DNA from 3 places in the Streptomyces sp. GSL17-111 genome. Region 3 is predicted to be linked to each of the others. Evidence: riboswitches for the same ligand, from Rfam matches in the RefSeq annotation. Region 3 holds a riboswitch; each other region holds the start of a gene.
What was found. A riboswitch is a leader RNA that binds a small molecule or an ion and turns the genes downstream of it on or off. The one in region 3 is predicted to bind cyclic di-AMP.

Region 1: it holds a riboswitch for cyclic di-AMP, as region 3 does, so the genes downstream of both, V6D49_RS19945 (transglycosylase family protein) here and V6D49_RS04130 (M23 family metallopeptidase) in region 3, are expected to answer to the same signal.
Region 2: it holds a riboswitch for cyclic di-AMP, as region 3 does, so the genes downstream of both, V6D49_RS17595 (LysM peptidoglycan-binding domain-containing protein) here and V6D49_RS04130 (M23 family metallopeptidase) in region 3, are expected to answer to the same signal.

What each region holds. Positions count from the first base shown of each region.
Region 1 is NZ_JBAJNS010000001.1:4,464,785-4,470,235, reverse strand. It holds gene V6D49_RS19950 (aldo/keto reductase) at 1-644, shown strand, start outside; cyclic di-AMP (ydaO/yuaA leader) riboswitch at 1,103-1,280, shown strand; gene V6D49_RS19945 (transglycosylase family protein) at 1,284-2,651, shown strand; gene V6D49_RS19940 (alkaline phosphatase PhoX) at 2,850-4,004, shown strand; gene ppdK (pyruvate, phosphate dikinase) at 4,180-5,451, opposite strand, start outside.
Region 2 is NZ_JBAJNS010000001.1:3,943,215-3,948,665, reverse strand. It holds gene V6D49_RS17615 (Ppx/GppA phosphatase family protein) at 1-418, opposite strand, end outside; gene V6D49_RS17610 (DUF501 domain-containing protein) at 415-990, opposite strand; gene V6D49_RS17605 (FtsB family cell division protein) at 1,081-1,578, opposite strand; gene eno (phosphopyruvate hydratase) at 1,688-2,968, opposite strand; gene V6D49_RS17595 (LysM peptidoglycan-binding domain-containing protein) at 3,258-3,959, opposite strand; cyclic di-AMP (ydaO/yuaA leader) riboswitch at 3,966-4,130, opposite strand; gene V6D49_RS17590 (transglycosylase family protein) at 4,387-5,442, opposite strand.
Region 3 is NZ_JBAJNS010000001.1:987,255-992,705, reverse strand. It holds gene V6D49_RS04140 (M16 family metallopeptidase) at 89-1,477, shown strand; gene V6D49_RS04135 (M16 family metallopeptidase) at 1,495-2,865, shown strand; cyclic di-AMP (ydaO/yuaA leader) riboswitch at 3,099-3,234, shown strand; gene V6D49_RS04130 (M23 family metallopeptidase) at 3,247-4,023, shown strand; gene V6D49_RS04125 (GntR family transcriptional regulator) at 4,182-4,877, shown strand; gene V6D49_RS04120 (HPr family phosphocarrier protein) at 5,050-5,331, opposite strand.

The DNA of each region.
Region 1 (5,451 bases), 3.5 Mb from region 3:
GCATCACGCGGCGGGTGGAGGAGAGCCTCACCCGGCTCCGGACGGACGCGCTCGACGTGCTGCTCCTGCACCGGCCCGACCCCCTCGCCGATCCGGACGGGATCGCCGAGGCCCTGACGTCCCTGCACCGGCAGGGCCTCGTCCGCCGCTTCGGCGTCTCCAACATGAGCGCGGCACAGATCGCCCTCCTCCAGTCGCGGACGGACGTACCGCTGGAGGTGAACCAGCTGGAGATGAGCCTCCACCGGCGCGACTGGCTGGAGGCGGGCGTCCTCGTCAACACGCCCGAGGCCACCGGGAACGGCTTCCCCCACGGCACGGTGGAGCACTGCCAGGCCGCCGGAATACGGCTCCAGGCGTGGGGGGCGCTCGCCCAGGGCCGCTACACCGGACGTCAGGGGACGGACGCCGAGCGGGCGACGGCGGAGCTGGTGGCGGAGCTGGCCGAGGTGAAGGGCACGACGCCCGAGACCGTGGTGCTGTGGTGGCTCCAGCGCCACCCGGCGGGCGTGGCACCGATCGTCGGCAGCGTACGGCCGGAGCGCATCCGTGCCTGCGCGGACGCCGCGCTCCGGCATCCGGCCCTCAGCCACGAGGAGTGGTACGCGCTCTGGTTGACGGCCCGCGGTGTCCCCCTGCCGTGAGGGCCCCACCGCGACAGCCCGCCAGCACCGCCAGCGCGAACTCCCCCCCGGACCACCAATAAGCCTCACAAGAGACACAAACGGACATTACGACCAGGCTCGCCTGATGCACCATCAGAACAAGAGCGCCGGGATTGGACCGATATAAAGAGGCGACCGACGGGCAGGTGACCGGACTCACAGCACCCCGGACCGTGTGCGATCGCACCGCCGGCCCCGTTGTCACCGCCTCGCCAATTTCCCTGCTGACCAGGGATTTTCGGACATACGGAAAGATCCGCCCTCTTACGCTCGGAATCAGCCCCGGTGCGCACCGTGCCGAAGGCCCGTCCCGGTGGTCTCGTCACCGGGCCCAGCCGCTTGTCTGGTGCAAAGCGTTGTGTTTACGGTTCCTCCGCACCGCATCGGATGCGGTGCCCTACCGCCGGGACGCCGAATCCTGCCGCCCGGCCGGGGGAATTCCTGAAAGACCAGGGCGGCAGGAGCGGGGGAACCAGGTAAGCGCCGTGCCGTGTATCCGTACCGGTACGGCTAGGGGTGAAGCCACGACCCGACGCGTTTCGGCGCGAGGGGAGTGGCCGGGCTTCTCCGGTCCGAATCCGACAGCTCACCTCGTAGGCGTAGGAGAGGAACACACCTATGTCCCGTGGTCGTCACCGCCGTCCGCGCAAAGCCCTGATAACCCGTCACGTCGCCCGTGCTTCCCTCATCGCCACCGCCGGTGGCGTGGCCGTGCCCCTCGCCGCGGGCTCCGCGAGCGCCGCCGACGTCTCCGTGTGGGACAAGGTCGCCCAGTGCGAGAGCACCGGCGACTGGTCGATCAACACCGGTAACGGCTTCTACGGCGGCCTGCAGTTCCAGCAGTCCTCCTGGGAGGCTGCGGGCGGCACGCAGTACGCCCCGCGCGCCGACCTCGCCACCAAGGACCAGCAGATCGCCGCCGCCGAGCGCCTGCTGGAGATGCAGGGCCCGGGCGCCTGGCCCGTCTGCGGCCCCCGTGCCGGTCTGGCCAAGAACGGCCCCGCCCCGCAGATCGACCCGGCCGGGGACACCGCCGAGCCGAAGGCCGAGAAGACCGAGAAGGCCGACAAGAAGGCGGAGCCCAAGCCCGAGCCCAAGGCCGAGAAGCCCGCCCCGAAGGCCGAGAAGGCCCCCGAGCCCACGAAGGCCGACAAGGCCGACAAGGCCGACAAGGCCGACAAGGCCGACAAGAAGGCCGCGACCGCCGAGGACTACACCGTCGTCAGCGGTGACACCCTCTACGGCATCGCGACGGTCCACGCGGTGGACGGCGGCTGGAAGGCCGTCTACAAGACCAACCAGGGCGTCGTCGGCTCCGACCCGGACCTGATCTTCCCCGGACAGCGCCTGAGCCTGGACGTGACCGAGGCGGCGGCTCCGCAGCAGGACGAGGGAGCCAAGGCCGAGCCCAAGCCGGAGCCGAAGCCCGAGAAGCCCGCGAAGAAGGCGGAGCCCAAGCCGGAGCCCAAGCCCGAGCCCAAGGCTGAGCCCAAGGTGGAGAAGCCCGCTCCGGAGCCGGCCAAGGAGGCCAGCAAGCCCGAGCCGAAGGCCGAGAAGCCGGCCGAGCAGGCGGCTCCGGCGAGCGGCTGGGTCCGCCCGGTCGACGCCTCGCCGAGCACGCCGTACCGCGCCACCGGCTCGTCCTGGTCCAGCGGTTACCACACCGGCGTGGACTTCTCCGCTCCGTCCGGCTCCACCGTGCGCTCGGTCGGCGCGGGCACCGTGGTCTCCGCTGGCTGGGGCGGCTCGTACGGCAACCAGGTCGTCATCAAGCACGCGGACGGCCGCTACAGCCAGTACGCCCACCTGTCCTCGCTCTCCGTCTCCACGGGCCAGAGCGTGACCGGCGGGCAGCAGATCGGGCTGGTCGGTTCCACCGGCAACAGCACCGGCCCGCACCTGCACTTCGAGATCCGCACCGGGGCCGGCTACGGGTCGGACATCGACCCGCTGGCGTACCTGCGGGCTCAGGGCGTCAGCATCTGATTCCCAGCCCCACGGTTCTCCCCTGACCCGAACCGGTCGCGCCCATCACCGGCGCGACCGGTTCGGGTCGTTCACGCGGCGGTGGCGAGCCGTTGCGGCGACCGTCGCGAAGGCGCCATGCGGCGCTCCTAGGGTCCTGCGGGCTGGACCCCGGCGCCGCCTGGGCGACGGGGCCGAGACGACTCCGGTGAGGTATCCGTGGAACGTCGCTCCTTCCTGCGCGGCACCGTGGTGAGCGGTTCGGCCGTCGCCTTCGGTTTCACCCTCATGCGCGGCGCCGCCTACGCGGACCCGGCCCAGCCGGGACCGAGCCCCTACGGTCCGCTCAACTCCCCCGACGCGAACGGCATCCGGCTTCCCGACGGGTTCGGCAGCCGCGTCGTCGCCCGCTCCGGCCAGACCGTGAGCGGCACCTCCTACGTCTGGCACAGGGCACCCGACGGCGGGGCGTGCTTCCCCTCCGGCAGCGGCTGGATCTATGTCTCCAACTCGGAGATCAACCCGGGCGGCGGAGCGAGCGCCCTCCGGTTCAACTCCTCCGGGTCGATCACGGGGGCCTACCGCATCCTCTCCGGCACCCGGCAGAACTGCGCGGGCGGGGCCATGCCGTGGGGCACGTGGCTGTCCTGCGAGGAGGTCGACCGCGGGTACGTCTACGAGACCGACCCCTACGGCACGCACGGCGCGGTGCGGCGCGCCGCGATGGGACGGTTCAAGCACGAGGCCGCGGCGGCCGACCCGCAGCGCGAGGTGGTCTACCTCACCGAGGACGTCAGCAACGGCTGCTTCTACCGTTTCGTACCCGACACGTGGGGCGACCTGTCCTCCGGCCGGCTCCAGGTGCTGACGGCGGGTTCCGGCACCGCCGGGTCCTTCGGCTGGGCGGACGTGCCCGACCCGAGCGGCTCCACCGCCACGCGCCACCAGGTCTCGGCCGCCAAGCACTTCAACGGCGGCGAGGGCTGCCACTACGCGGACGGCGTCGTCTGGTTCACGACCAAGGGCGACGGCCGGGTGTGGCGGCTGAACCTGGCGGCGAGCACGTACGAGCTGGCCTACGACGACTCACTCGTCGGCGGGAGCGCTCCGCTGACCGGGGTCGACAACATCACCGGCGCGTCCTCCGGTGACCTGTTCGTCGCCGAGGACGGCGGCAACATGGAGATCTGCGTGATCACGCCGGACGAGGTCGTGGCGCCGTTCCTGCGGATCGACGGGCAGTCCGGCTCCGAGATCTGCGGACCGGCCTTCTCCCCCGACGGCACCCGGCTGTACTTCTCCAGCCAGCGCGGGGCGAGCGGCAGCTCGTCCGGTGGCATCACCTACGAGGTGACCGGCCCCTTCCGCAGCTGACGCAGCTGACGCAGCAGACCCGGCCGACGCGGCAGACCCCGCCGATCGACGGGCCCGGCGGAGAGAGGGGGCGGTGCGGCACCTCCGCACAGGTGCCGCACCGCCCCCTCCGTGGTGCCGGGGCCGCCGCGCGGTGAGGGTGCGCGGCGCGGCGGCCCCGGTGGTCCGGCCCCGGTCAGCGGCTGTCGCTGCCCGCGCTCTCGGCCGCCGCCCGGCCCGCCTCCAGGCGGGCGACGGGGATGCGGAACGGGGAGCAGGAGACGTAGTCCAGGCCCACCTCGTGGAAGAAGTGCACCGACTCCGGGTCGCCACCGTGCTCGCCGCAGACGCCGAGCTTGAGGTCGGGCCGGGTGGCCCGGCCGTCCGCCACGGCGTCCGAGACGAGCCTGCCGACGCCGTCCTTGTCGATCGTCTCGAACGGGGAGACGCCGAAGATGCCCTTCTCCAGGTAGGCCGTGAAGAAGCTGGCCTCCACGTCGTCGCGGCTGAAGCCCCACACCGTCTGGGTGAGGTCGTTGGTGCCGAAGGAGAAGAAGTCGGCCGACTCCGCGATCTGGCCGGCGGTCAGCGCGGCGCGGGGCAGCTCGATCATCGTGCCGAGCGTGAGCTTCAGCTCGACGCCGTGCTCGCGCTCGATCTCCTCGATGACGCGCTCGGCCTCGTCGCGGACGATCTCCAGCTCCTGGACCGTGCCGACCAGCGGGATCATGATCTCCGCGCGCGGGTCGCCCTTGGCGGCCTTCCGCTCGGCCGCGGCCTCGGCGATGGCCCGGACCTGCATGGTGAACAGGCCCGGGATGACGAGGCCGAGGCGGACGCCGCGCAGGCCCAGCATCGGGTTCTGCTCGTGCAGCCGGTGGACGGCCTGGAGGAGCCGCAGATCGTTCTCGTTGGCGTCCTTGCGGGCCTCGGCGAGCGCGACCCGTACGGACAGCTCGGTGATGTCGGGCAGGAACTCGTGCAGCGGCGGGTCGAGCAGCCGGACGGTGACGGGCAGTCCGTCCATCGCCTCGAAGAGCTCCTTGAAGTCGCCCTTCTGCAGCGGGAGCAGGGCGTCGAGCGCCTGGCTCCGCTCGGTGTCCGTGTCGGCGAGGATGAGCCGCTCGACCAGTTCGCGGCGCTCGCCGAGGAACATGTGCTCGGTGCGGCACAGCCCGATGCCCTGGGCACCGAACCGGCGGGCGCGGGCGGCGTCCTCGGCGTTGTCGGCGTTGGCCCGCACGCGCAGCCGGCGGACGCGGTCGGCGTAGGCCATGACCCGGTGCACGGCCTGGACGAGCTCGTCCGCGTCGTCCGCACCCGCGTGCATGCGCCCCTCGAAGTACTCGACCACGGGCGAGGGCACGACGGGCACCTCGCCCCGGTAGACCTTGCCGGTGGAGCCGTCGATGGAGACGACGTCCCCCTCGTCGATCACCAGGGTGCCCTTGCCGTCCGGCGCGGGGGC
Region 2 (5,451 bases), 3.0 Mb from region 3:
TGTCGGTGACGAGGTAAGGCGTGTCCAGGCCCGCGCCGGTGAGCTCCTTCGTGGCGCCGGTGAAGGAGAACGCGGCCTCCTGGTCGCCCGTGACGACCTCGGGCTCGACGCCGAGGATGTCGACGACGCCGCGCACGAAGGCGTCCCGGTTCTCCGCGTCGCGGGAGGCCGAGGTGGCGACGAAGCGGACCCGGGAGGCGTCCAGGGAGCGGATGACCTCGGCGTACTCGCGGCAGGCGGCGAACGTGCGCTCCAGCGCCTCGGGGGCGAGCCGGCCGGTGCGGTCGACGTCCTGGCCGAGCCGGACGACCTGCATGCGGCGGTCCAGCTCGGTGAAGCCGCCGGTGGCCGCGTCGAGGTCGGCGACGAGCAGGCGGATGGAGTTCGTGCCGCAGTCGACGGCGGCGACGCGGGTCATCGGTCGCTCTCCTCGGAGTCGGAGTCGGAGTCGGCGGCCGGGGCGGAGTCGGCGGCCGGGGCGGTGGGGACGCAGGAGCCCTTGCGCCACCACTCCGGCAGCATGGCCAGGGCCTCGTCGCCGAGCGGGTTGACGCCGGGGCCGGCGGCGAGGGAGTGGCCGACGAGGACGTGCAGGCACTTGACCCGGTCCGGCATGCCGCCCGCGCTGGGGAAGCCCTCCAGGACCTCGATGGCGTCACGGCGGGCGAGGTAGTCCTCGTGCGCGGCGCGGTAGGCGGCGGCCAGCTCGGGGTCGGTGGCGAGGCGCGCCGTCATCTCCTTCATGACGCCCTCCGCCTCCAGCGTGCCGATCGCGGAGGCCGCGCGGGGGCAGGTCAGGTAGTACGTCGTCGGGAAGGGGGTGCCGTCCTCCAGCCGGGGGGCCGTCTCGACGACGTCGGGCTGTCCGCAGGGGCAGCGGTGGGCGATGGCCCGCAGGCCGCGCGGCGGCCGGCCGAGCTGCGCCTTGAAGGCGGCGACGTCCGCCTCGGTGGGCGGCGTGGGTTCGGTCGGGGGCGGCGGAGTGTCCATGGCGGGCGGCGCGTCTTTCCGGCGTGGGCGGTCGGGTGGTCGGGTGGGGCGGCGGAGCGGGGGGCGGCGGGTCGGAAGGGGCGGCTGGGGTCAGGAGCGGTCGGCGCGGTCGAGGCCGTCGAAGAAGGTGCGGTACCAGGCGCGGTCGGCCGCGTCGTGGTCCGCTTCCTCCCGGGCGCGGCGGTCGGCCTCGTCTTCGGCGTCGGTGTCCCCCTGGACGATGTAGCCGGTCTCCCCGGCGCGGACGTAGTGCAGGTGCTTGCGCGCGAGCTGCTCGACGTAGGCGGGGTCCTGGAGGCGGGCCTTCAGCTCGCGCAGCTCCGCGACGCGTTCCTCGGTCTCGGCCAGCTTGTGGCGCTCCTCGGCGATGTCGGAGCGCTGGGAGACGTAGGTGCGCGTGGGGTAGGCGAGCGCGACGACCAGCGAGCACAGGACGAGCGCGAGCAGCGCGGCGCGCCCGGTGAGCCGGTTGCGGCGCGGACCGTGCCGCAGCCGCCGGTTCTGCGCGCGGTAGACCTGCGCGGCGGCCTGCTCACCCAGGGCCCTGAGCCGGGTGGCGGTGGAGAACCGTTCCCGTTCCGCGGCCACGTCGCCTCCCGGGGGTCGCGTCGAAATGGTGCGTGCGAGCGGCTGCGTCCCGTCCCGCCGGCGGTTGCCGTGGGACGGGACGCGGCAGCGGGCCTGGCCCGGTAGCGGGTCAGCCCTTGAAGCGCGGGAAGGCGCTGCGGCCGGCGTAGACGGCGGCGTCGTCGAGGATCTCCTCGATGCGCAGGAGCTGGTTGTACTTGGCGACGCGCTCGGAGCGGGCCGGGGCGCCGGTCTTGATCTGGCCGCAGTTGGTGGCGACGGCCAGGTCGGCGATGGTGACGTCCTCGGTCTCGCCGGAGCGGTGCGACATCATGCACTTGAAGCCGCTGCGCTGGGCGAGCTCGACGGCGTCGAGGGTCTCGGTGAGCGAGCCGATCTGGTTGACCTTCACCAAGAGGGCGTTGCCGGCCTTGTCGTCGATGCCGCGCTGGAGACGCTCGGGGTTGGTGACGAACAGGTCGTCGCCGACGAGCTGGACCTTCTCACCGAGCTGGGCGGTGATGGTCTGCCAGCCCTCCCAGTCGTCCTCGAACAGCGGGTCCTCGATGGAGACCAGCGGGTAGGCGTCGACGAGCTCGCCGTAGTAGGCGGTCATGTCGGCGGCGCTGCGGGACTTGCCCTCGAACTGGTAGGCGCCGTCCTTGTAGAACTCGGAGGCGGCGACGTCCAGGGCGAGCGCGATGTCGCGGCCGGGGGTGTAGCCGGCGGCCTTGACGGCCTCCAGGATGAGATCCAGGGCCTCGCGGTTGGAGCCGAGGTTCGGGGCGAAGCCGCCCTCGTCGCCGAGGCCGGTGGACAGGCCGCGCTCCTTCAGGACCGCCTTGAGGGCGTGGTAGACCTCGGTGCCCCAGCGCAGTGCCTCGGAGAAGGACTCCGCGCCGATGGGGGCGATCATGAACTCCTGGATGTCCACGTTGGAGTCCGCGTGCGAGCCGCCGTTGAGGATGTTCATCATCGGCACGGGCAGCAGGTGCGCGTTCGGGCCGCCGAGGTAGCGGAAGAGCGGCAGGTCGGACGCCTCGGAGGCGGCGTGCGCGACGGCGAGGGAGACACCGAGGATGGCGTTGGCGCCGAGCGAGGACTTGTCGGCGGTGGCGTCCAGGTCGAGCATGGCCTGGTCGATGAGGCGCTGCTCGGTGGCGTCGTAGCCCACGAGCTCCGGACCGATCTGCTCGATGACGGCGAGGACCGCCTTCTCGACACCCTTGCCGCCGTAGCGGGCCTTGTCGCCGTCGCGGAGCTCCAGGGCCTCGAAGGCGCCGGTGGACGCGCCGGAGGGCACGGCCGCTCGGCCGGTGCTGCTGTCGTCGAGGCCGACCTCTACCTCGACCGTGGGGTTGCCTCGCGAGTCGAGGATCTCGCGGGCTACGACGACGTCGATGGACGGCACGAGGGTCTCCTTCGTGTGGGTCGGTCTTCCTGAGGCAGGAGCCTAACGGTCCCCGGGGCGGCCGTGGGCCTTCGGCCCGCGTCCGGCGTGCGGTGCTGCGGTGAAAGCGCAGCTCAGCGGCGTGGCACCAGTTTGTTCAACAACTGAAGATAAGGGTGGGGGAAGCCGACGTCTCGCCGTACGGACGGGTTCGGCCCCGGCGGCCGACGCCCCGGTGCGCGGGGGGATGCGCACCGGGGCTCGCGAGGCGTGTACCCACCGGACGGCTCGGGGATGCGCGTCCGGCCCGTCACACCACCAGACGCTGGCCGGGGAAGATGAGGTTCGGGTCGCCGCCGACGACGGAGCGGTTGCGGTCGTACAGCTCCTGCCAGGTGGTGCCGTGCCGCTGGGCGATGTCGGCCAGCGTGTCGCCGGCCCGCACGACGTAGGTGCCGCCCTCGCCCGACTGCTGCGGCCGCTCCTGCTGCTGGGTCTGGTGCTGGTGCTCCGTCTGGGGAGCGGCCTGGGGCGCCTGCTCGGGCGCCTGCTGCTGCGGTTGCGGGCGCGGGGGCCGGTCCGCGCCCGTGGAGGAGCCCTCGGGGTCGACGTTCGCGGGCGGGGCGCCGGCGGTGAGGCCGCCCTCCTCCGCGCAGGCCCAGGCGCCCGGGCCCTGCATGTCGAGCAGCCGCTCGGCGACGGCGATCTGCTGCTCCTTGGTGGCCAGGTCGGCGCGCGGCGCGTAGCGGAGGCCGCCGGCCGCCTCCCAGCTGGACTGGGCGAACTGGAGTCCGCCGTAGTACCCGTTTCCGGTGTTGATGCGCCAGTTACCGCTCGACTCGCACTCGGCGACCTTCTCCCAGGTCTCGACGGAAGCGGCCTGCGCGCTGCCCGCCATGACGACGGGACCGCCGACGGCGGCGCCGGCGAAACCGGCGAGCGAGGCGGCGAGGCGGACGACGACGGGCTGACGGTTGCGACTCCGTTCGGAGCCCTTCTCGGTGAACAGCATGGACGGTCTTCCTCACCGGACGCCTACGGGGTGAGCTGTCGGGTTCGGGCGCGTGAGCCGCCCGGCCCGGTGCGGTCCACCCGCTCCGGGCTTCACCCCTAGCCGCTCGCACGGCACGTGCCTGGTTCCCCCGCTCCTGCCGGCGGTTCGCGGACGCGACGATGTTCCCGTTGCCCGTCGGCAGGATTCGGCGTGACGGTCAACGGCCCCGCGGTAGCGGGCGATGTGACGGTAAGCACACCGCAATAATCCGATCAAACACCTCGGAAACGGGCCATATATCCCGATTTGACGCTACGCCCGAAGAATCTGCCCAGGTCTAGGCACTGACGGACGGGCGCCGCAACCCGGAACACGCCGAACGGGAATGTGACGATCGTCACATTGCGTCCGTCCGGGTGACCCTCCGCGTCCGACGCACGGGCAACTAGCGCTGTGCGACCGGGAGTTCCAGGCTCTGACCGGGAAGGATCAGATCCGGGTCGGCACCGACGAGGGAGGCGTTGGCCTCGTACAGCGCGGGCCAGCCGCCCTCCACCCCGTGCTCGGCGGCGATGCCGGACAGGGAGTCGCCCCGGGTGACGCGGTGCTCCTCGGCGGCACCGGCCGGGTCCGTGCGATCGGCGGGGGCCGCGTGCCGCGCGGCACCCCGGTCCGGACGGTCGGTGCCGTCGGGGTCCGCCTCGCGCGGGTCGGGGGCACCCCGGTGCCGTCCGGCACCGTCCCCGGCCGCGCCACCGGACCGGGCGTCGTCCGGGACGGCGGTCTCCTCGGAGGGCGACACCTCCGGATCAGCCCGGTCCTCGGAGCCGTCCGTGGCGGAGCCGTCCGCCCCGGTGGGGCCGGGGGCGGGGCGATCGGTGGAGCGGGCCTCGTCGACGTCCGGGGCATCGGAGGGGTCGGGGCTCTGCGTGGCGGAGGGGTCGGTCGCGTCCGGGGACGGCGTCGCCTCCTGCGGCTCCGCACGGTCCGAGCCGCCCGAGCGGCCCGCGCCGTTTGAGCCGTCGGGGGTGCCGGAGCCGTCCCGGCCGCCGGAGCCGTTCCCGCCGTCGGCGGCGCCCGGCCGCCCGACCTCGGGGACGCCCGGTGCCTCCACGACCCCGTTGACGGACGCGGTCAGACCGCTCGTCACGGCACAGGCGGGCCAGGCGTCGGGGCCCTCGGCGGCGAGGATCGCCTCGGCGACGGCGATCTGCTGGCCCCGACTGGCGAGGTCGGGGCGGTCGGCGTGCTCCGTGCCGCCGTAATCCGCCCAGGTGTCCAGCGTCAACTGGAAGCCGCCGTAGTAGCCGCTGCCGTTGTTCGCGCTCCAGGCGCCGCCGCTCTCACACTCGGCCACGCGGTCCCACACCGCGCCGTCGGCGGCCTGGGCCCCGGAGGCGGCCAGGAACGGCAGGGCGATCCCCGCCCCGGTCACCCCCGCGGCGACGACGACGGCAGGAGCCTGACGGGGGCGGCGGTGCCGCCCGGTCCCGGAACGCATGCGGTGATC
Region 3 (5,451 bases):
CCGGGCGAGGACCGACCGGCGGCACCCGACGACCGTCCGCCGGCCCGCAGACGTCCACCAGCCGCCGTATCGAAGGGACACTTCGCGCATGGGTCACACGGCCACGCCCCCTCCCCCCCAGGGAGTGCTCACAGCAACCGAACACCGGCTTGCGAACGGCCTGCGGGTGGTGCTCTCCGAGGACCACCTGACCCCCGTCGCCGCCGTCTGCCTCTGGTACGACGTCGGTTCCCGGCACGAGGTGAAGGGCCGCACCGGTCTCGCCCACCTCTTCGAGCACCTGATGTTCCAGGGGTCGGCGCAGGTTCCGGGCAACGGGCACTTCGAACTCGTCCAGGGCGTCGGCGGTTCGCTGAACGGCACGACCAGCTTCGAGCGCACCAACTACTTCGAGACCATGCCCGCCCACCAGCTGGAGCTGGCGCTGTGGCTGGAGGCGGACCGCATGGGTTCGCTGCTCGCCGCCCTGGACGAGGAGTCCATGGAGAACCAGCGTGACGTCGTCAAGAACGAACGGCGCCAGCGCTACGACAACGTCCCCTACGGCACGGCCTTCGAGACGCTGGTCGCCATGGCCTACCCCGAGGGCCACCCGTACCACCACACGCCGATCGGCTCCATGGCCGACCTCGACGCCGCCTCGCTGGAGGACGCCCGGCAGTTCTTCCGCACGTACTACGCGCCCAACAACGCCGTGCTGTCCGTCGTCGGCGACATCGATCCCGAGCAGACGCTCGCCTGGATCGAGAAGTACTTCGGCTCGATCCCCGGGCACGACGGCAAACAGCCGCCGCGCGACGGCACGTTGCCCGACGTCATGGGGGAGGAGCCGCGGCGCACGATGCACGAGGACGTGCCCTCCCGCGCCCTGCTCCACGCCTACCGGCTGCCGCACGACGGCACCCGTGAGGCGGACGCCGCCGACCTGGCCTTGACGGCGCTCGGCGGCGGTGAGTCCTCCCGGCTGTACAACCGGCTGGTGCGCAGGGACCGCTCGGCGGTCACGGCGGGCTTCGGCATGCTGCGGCTCGCCGGGGCGCCCTCGCTCGGCTGGCTCGACATCAAGGCGTCGGGGGAGGCGACGGTCGCCGAGATCGAGGCGGCCGTCGACGAGGAGCTGGCACGCTTCGCCGCCGAGGGGCCGAGCCCGGAGGAGCTGGAGCGCGCGCAGGCCCAGCTGGAGCGGGAGTGGCTGGACCGGCTGGCCACCGTCAGCGGGCGCGCGGACGAGCTGTGCCGGTACGCCGTCCTCTTCGGTGACCCGCAGCTCGCCCTCACGGCCGTCCAGCGGGTGCTGGAGGTCACGCCGGAGGAGGTGCGGGCGGTCGCCGCCGCGCGTCTGGGGCGCGACAACCGGGCCGTCCTCGTCTACGAGCCGACGTCCGGGGCGGAGCGGGGCGAAGAGGACGCCACCGAGGTCATCTCCGACGACGCAGCCGACGTGCACCACACCGCGCAGGAAGGGGCCGAGCAGTGAGCGACGCCACCCCCACCATGGAGTTCCACCCGCAGCCGGCCGGCGGCAGCGCGAAGCCGTGGGCCTTCCCGGCCCCCGAGCGCGCCACCCTGCCCAACGGGCTGACGGTGCTGCACTGCCACCGTCCCGGCCAGCAGGTCGTGGCCGTCGAGGTGAACCTCGTCGCCCCCCTGGACGCCGAGCCGCAGGGCCTGGAGGGCGTCTCGACGATCATGGCCCGCGCCCTGAGCGAGGGCACGGACAAGCACTCGGCCGAGGAGTTCGCGGCCGAGCTGGAGCGCTGCGGTGCCACGCTCGACGCGTTCGCCGACCACCCGGGTGTGCGCGTCTCCCTGGAGGTGCCCGTCTCCCGGCTGGCCAAGGGGCTCGGCCTGCTGGCGGACGCCCTGCGCGCTCCGGCGTTCCCCGACGGCGAGGTGTCGCGGCTGGTGGCCAACCGGCTCGACGAGATCCCGCACGAGCTGGCGAACCCGGCCCGTCGCGCCGCGATCGCCATGTCCGGGGAGCTGTTCCCGGACACCTCGCGGATGTCCCGGCCGCGCCAGGGCACCGAGGAGTCCGTCCGGCGTATCGACGCGGCGGCCGTGCGGGCGTTCTACGAGGCGCACGTGCGTCCTGCCGCGGCCACGGTCGTCGTGGTCGGCGATCTCACCGGGGTCGACCTCGCCGGGGCGCTGACCGAGACACTCGGCGCGTGGACGGGCGCGTCCGCGCAGCCGCGGCCCGTGCCGCCGGTCACCGCGGACGACACCGGCCGCGTGGTCATCGTGGACCGCCCCGGGGCGGTCCAGACGCAGCTGCTCATCGGCCGTACCGGCGCCGACCGGCACGACGCCGTGTGGCCCGCCCAGGTCCTCGGCGTCTACTGCCTCGGCGGCACGCTCACCTCCCGCCTCGACCGGGTCCTGCGCGAGGAGAAGGGCTACACCTACGGCGTCCGGGCCTACAGCCAGGTGCTGCGGTCGACGCCCGACGGCAACGGAACGGCCATGCTCGCGATCAGCGGTTCGGTGGCCACCGACGTCACCGGCCCCGCCCTCGCGGACCTGTGGCACGTCCTGCGGACGCTGGCGGCCGAGGGGCTGACCGACGACGAGCGGGACACCGCCGTGCAGAACCTGGTGGGTGTCGCCCCGCTGCGCTACGAGACGGCGGCGGCGGTCGCGGGAACCCTTGCCGACCAGGTGGAGCAGTTCCTCCCCGACGACTTCCAGGCGCGGCTCTACGAGCGGCTGGCCGAGACGGGCACCGTCGAGGCCACGGCGGCGGCGGTGGCGGCCTTCCCCGTCGACCGTCTGGTGACCGTTCTCGTCGGGGACGCCGAGCAGATCGAGGCCCCCGTGCGCGAGCTGAACATCGGGGAGGTCACCGTCGTGCGCGGCGACTGAGCGGTCGCACGGCATTTTTCGGTCACTCTCCGTGCACCCACTGTGCGGCCCCCGGACGCTCCAGGCGGACGGGGGCCGCAGCGTGTTCCCGGGCTCCCAGTGGCCCGCGTCACCCTTCTGACCTGCGAATGTGGCATGTGCGACAAAGTGGCCGATTTTCTTGGCCCGGGCGGGATGTCCGGTTTAGCGTCGTTCGCGTTGCCCGTCTGAAGCGACCACGCCCTGTGGCCGACGTGCAGCGATCGCCGAGTCCCCGCGAGGGGAGCCGGGGACCCACATGTCCTCTGGGGTGAATCGGGCCTGCGCCCGTAGGAGACCTTCCTGCTCCGAACCCGTCAGCTAACCCGGTAGGCGAGAAGGAAGGAAAGGATCACTACCTTCATGGCGTTCAACCGTGCCACCGGCAAGCTGAACCGTCCTGCCCGCGCCGTCCGTCTGGGCACCGCGGTCGCCGCCGTCGCCGTAGGCGTCGCCGGAACCCTCGCCGCGCCCGCCGCGGCGGCCGAGCACCAGAACACCTTCAGTGAGGCCCTCGCGCTGAGCCCGTCCATCGCGGGTCACGTGGCCGACCAGGCCGCCGCGCAGAAGAGCGCCGCGGCCGAGCAGGCCGAGGCGAAGAAGGCCGAGGCGAAGAAGGCGGCCGAGAAGAAGGCCGCTGAGAAGAAGGCCGCTGAGAAGAAGGCGGCGGAGAAGAAGGCCGCCGCCGAGCGCGACGACGCCAAGCGCGCCGACCGGTCCGCGGCCCGTCCCGCCTACGTGGCGCCCGTCAAGGGCGGCGACGTGACCACGCCCTACAAGAGCGGTGGTCAGATGTGGTCGTCCGGCAAGCACAGCGGCATCGACTTCGCCGCCGCCACCGGCACCCCGGTGAACTCCGTCGCCGCCGGCACCGTCGTCACCGCCGGTTGGGGTGGCGCCTACGGCAACAACATCGTCGTCAAGCACAACGACGGGACGTTCACCCAGTACGGTCACCTCTCCGCCATCGGTGTCAGCGTGGGCCAGAGCGTCTCCGCCGGTGCCGAGATAGGCAAGGTCGGCTCGACCGGTAACTCCACCGGCCCGCACCTGCACTTCGAGGCCCGCTCGACCGCCGCCTACGGCTCGGACATGGACCCGGTGAACTACCTCCGGGGCAAGGGCGTGCCCCTCTCCTGACGCGGCGCCCCCGCTCAGGACGGACCCCCGGCCACCCGGCCGGGGGTCCGTCGTTTTTCCGCCTCCTCACCGGGGGCCGTCGGCAGAATGCGAGGAGTGGAATACAGTGCGGGGAAGCGGTACCTGGAAAACGTGGGGATAACGGCGGAGGTCGGGGTATGCGCATTTCCGCGCACACGGTGTGCACGGCGGTTCGGGACGACATCGTGAGCGGTGCCTTCCCGCCGGGTTTCCGGCTGACCGAGGAACTGCTCGCACGCCGCTACGGCGTTTCCCGGGTGCCGGTGCGGGAGGCTCTGCGGGCCCTGGAGTCCGAGGGGTTCGTCACCAGCAGGCGCCACGTGGGGGCCTGCGTGGCCCGGCCGACCGAGCAGGAGGCGGCCGACCTGCTGGACATGCGTGCGCTGCTGGAGCCCCTCGGCGCGGCCCGTGCGGCGCACCGCCGGACGGAGGCGCACCTGAAGGTGCTGCGCGGCCTGGTGCGGCTGGGCCGGGAGCGGGCCGAGCACGGGCACCTCTCCGACCTGCGGCCCCTGGGGGACTGGTTCCACGAGACCCTCGCCCAGGCGTCCGGTACCCCCACGCTGGCCACGGTGCTGGTGCAACTGCGCCGCAAGATCGCCTGGCTCTACGCGGCCGACCGGCAGGACGACCCCTCGGCGACGGACCGCGCCGCCGCCGTGTGGCACGAGCACGGTGCCATCGTCGACGCCGTCGCCCGGCGGGACGCGGAGCGGGCCAGGAGCCTCGCGGCCGCACATGTCGAGCGGGCGGGCGCGATACGCCGTGCCCAGCGGCCGGTGACGGTGAGAACATCGAAACCTGCCGTCAACACGGCGCGTGGCCCCGTTTAACACGGGACGTATACAAAAGCACTCGGGAATGCGCGCCCCACTTCTTTGACGCGTTTCGCCTGGCGCGCCATTTCTCGTGCGTGGCTTTCCGTGCGTGGTTGAGAATCCGGAAGGTGTATTACGCGCCGCGCTTTTCCCGTGCACCCGGTGCGGCTTTTCGGTCCTGCCCGGTTCACACCGTCTCCGGCATCTCCTCCAGCCCTTCACCGACCAGTTTCGCCAGCCGGTCCAGTGCCGCGTCGGCGTCCTCCGCGTCGGAGGCCAGCAGGACCTCATCGCCCTTCTCCGCCCCGAGGCCCAGCACGCCGAGCATGGAGGCGGCGTTCACCGGCGGCCCGTCACCCTTGGCGATGGTGACCGGGACGCCCGTGGCCGTCGCGGCCCGGACGAAGATCGCGGCGGGGCGGGCGTGCAGCCCCTCAGCCCAGCCGACGGTGACGCGACGCTCAGCCATGGTGATGCCCTTCGGTCGTAGCCTGCCGGATCAGCTTCGCACGCGGGCGCGCGGACGGCCGGTCCACCGTCCCGGCCCCGCCCCCGGTCGTGCGGAGCGTTCCACGGGGAGGCACGGGGC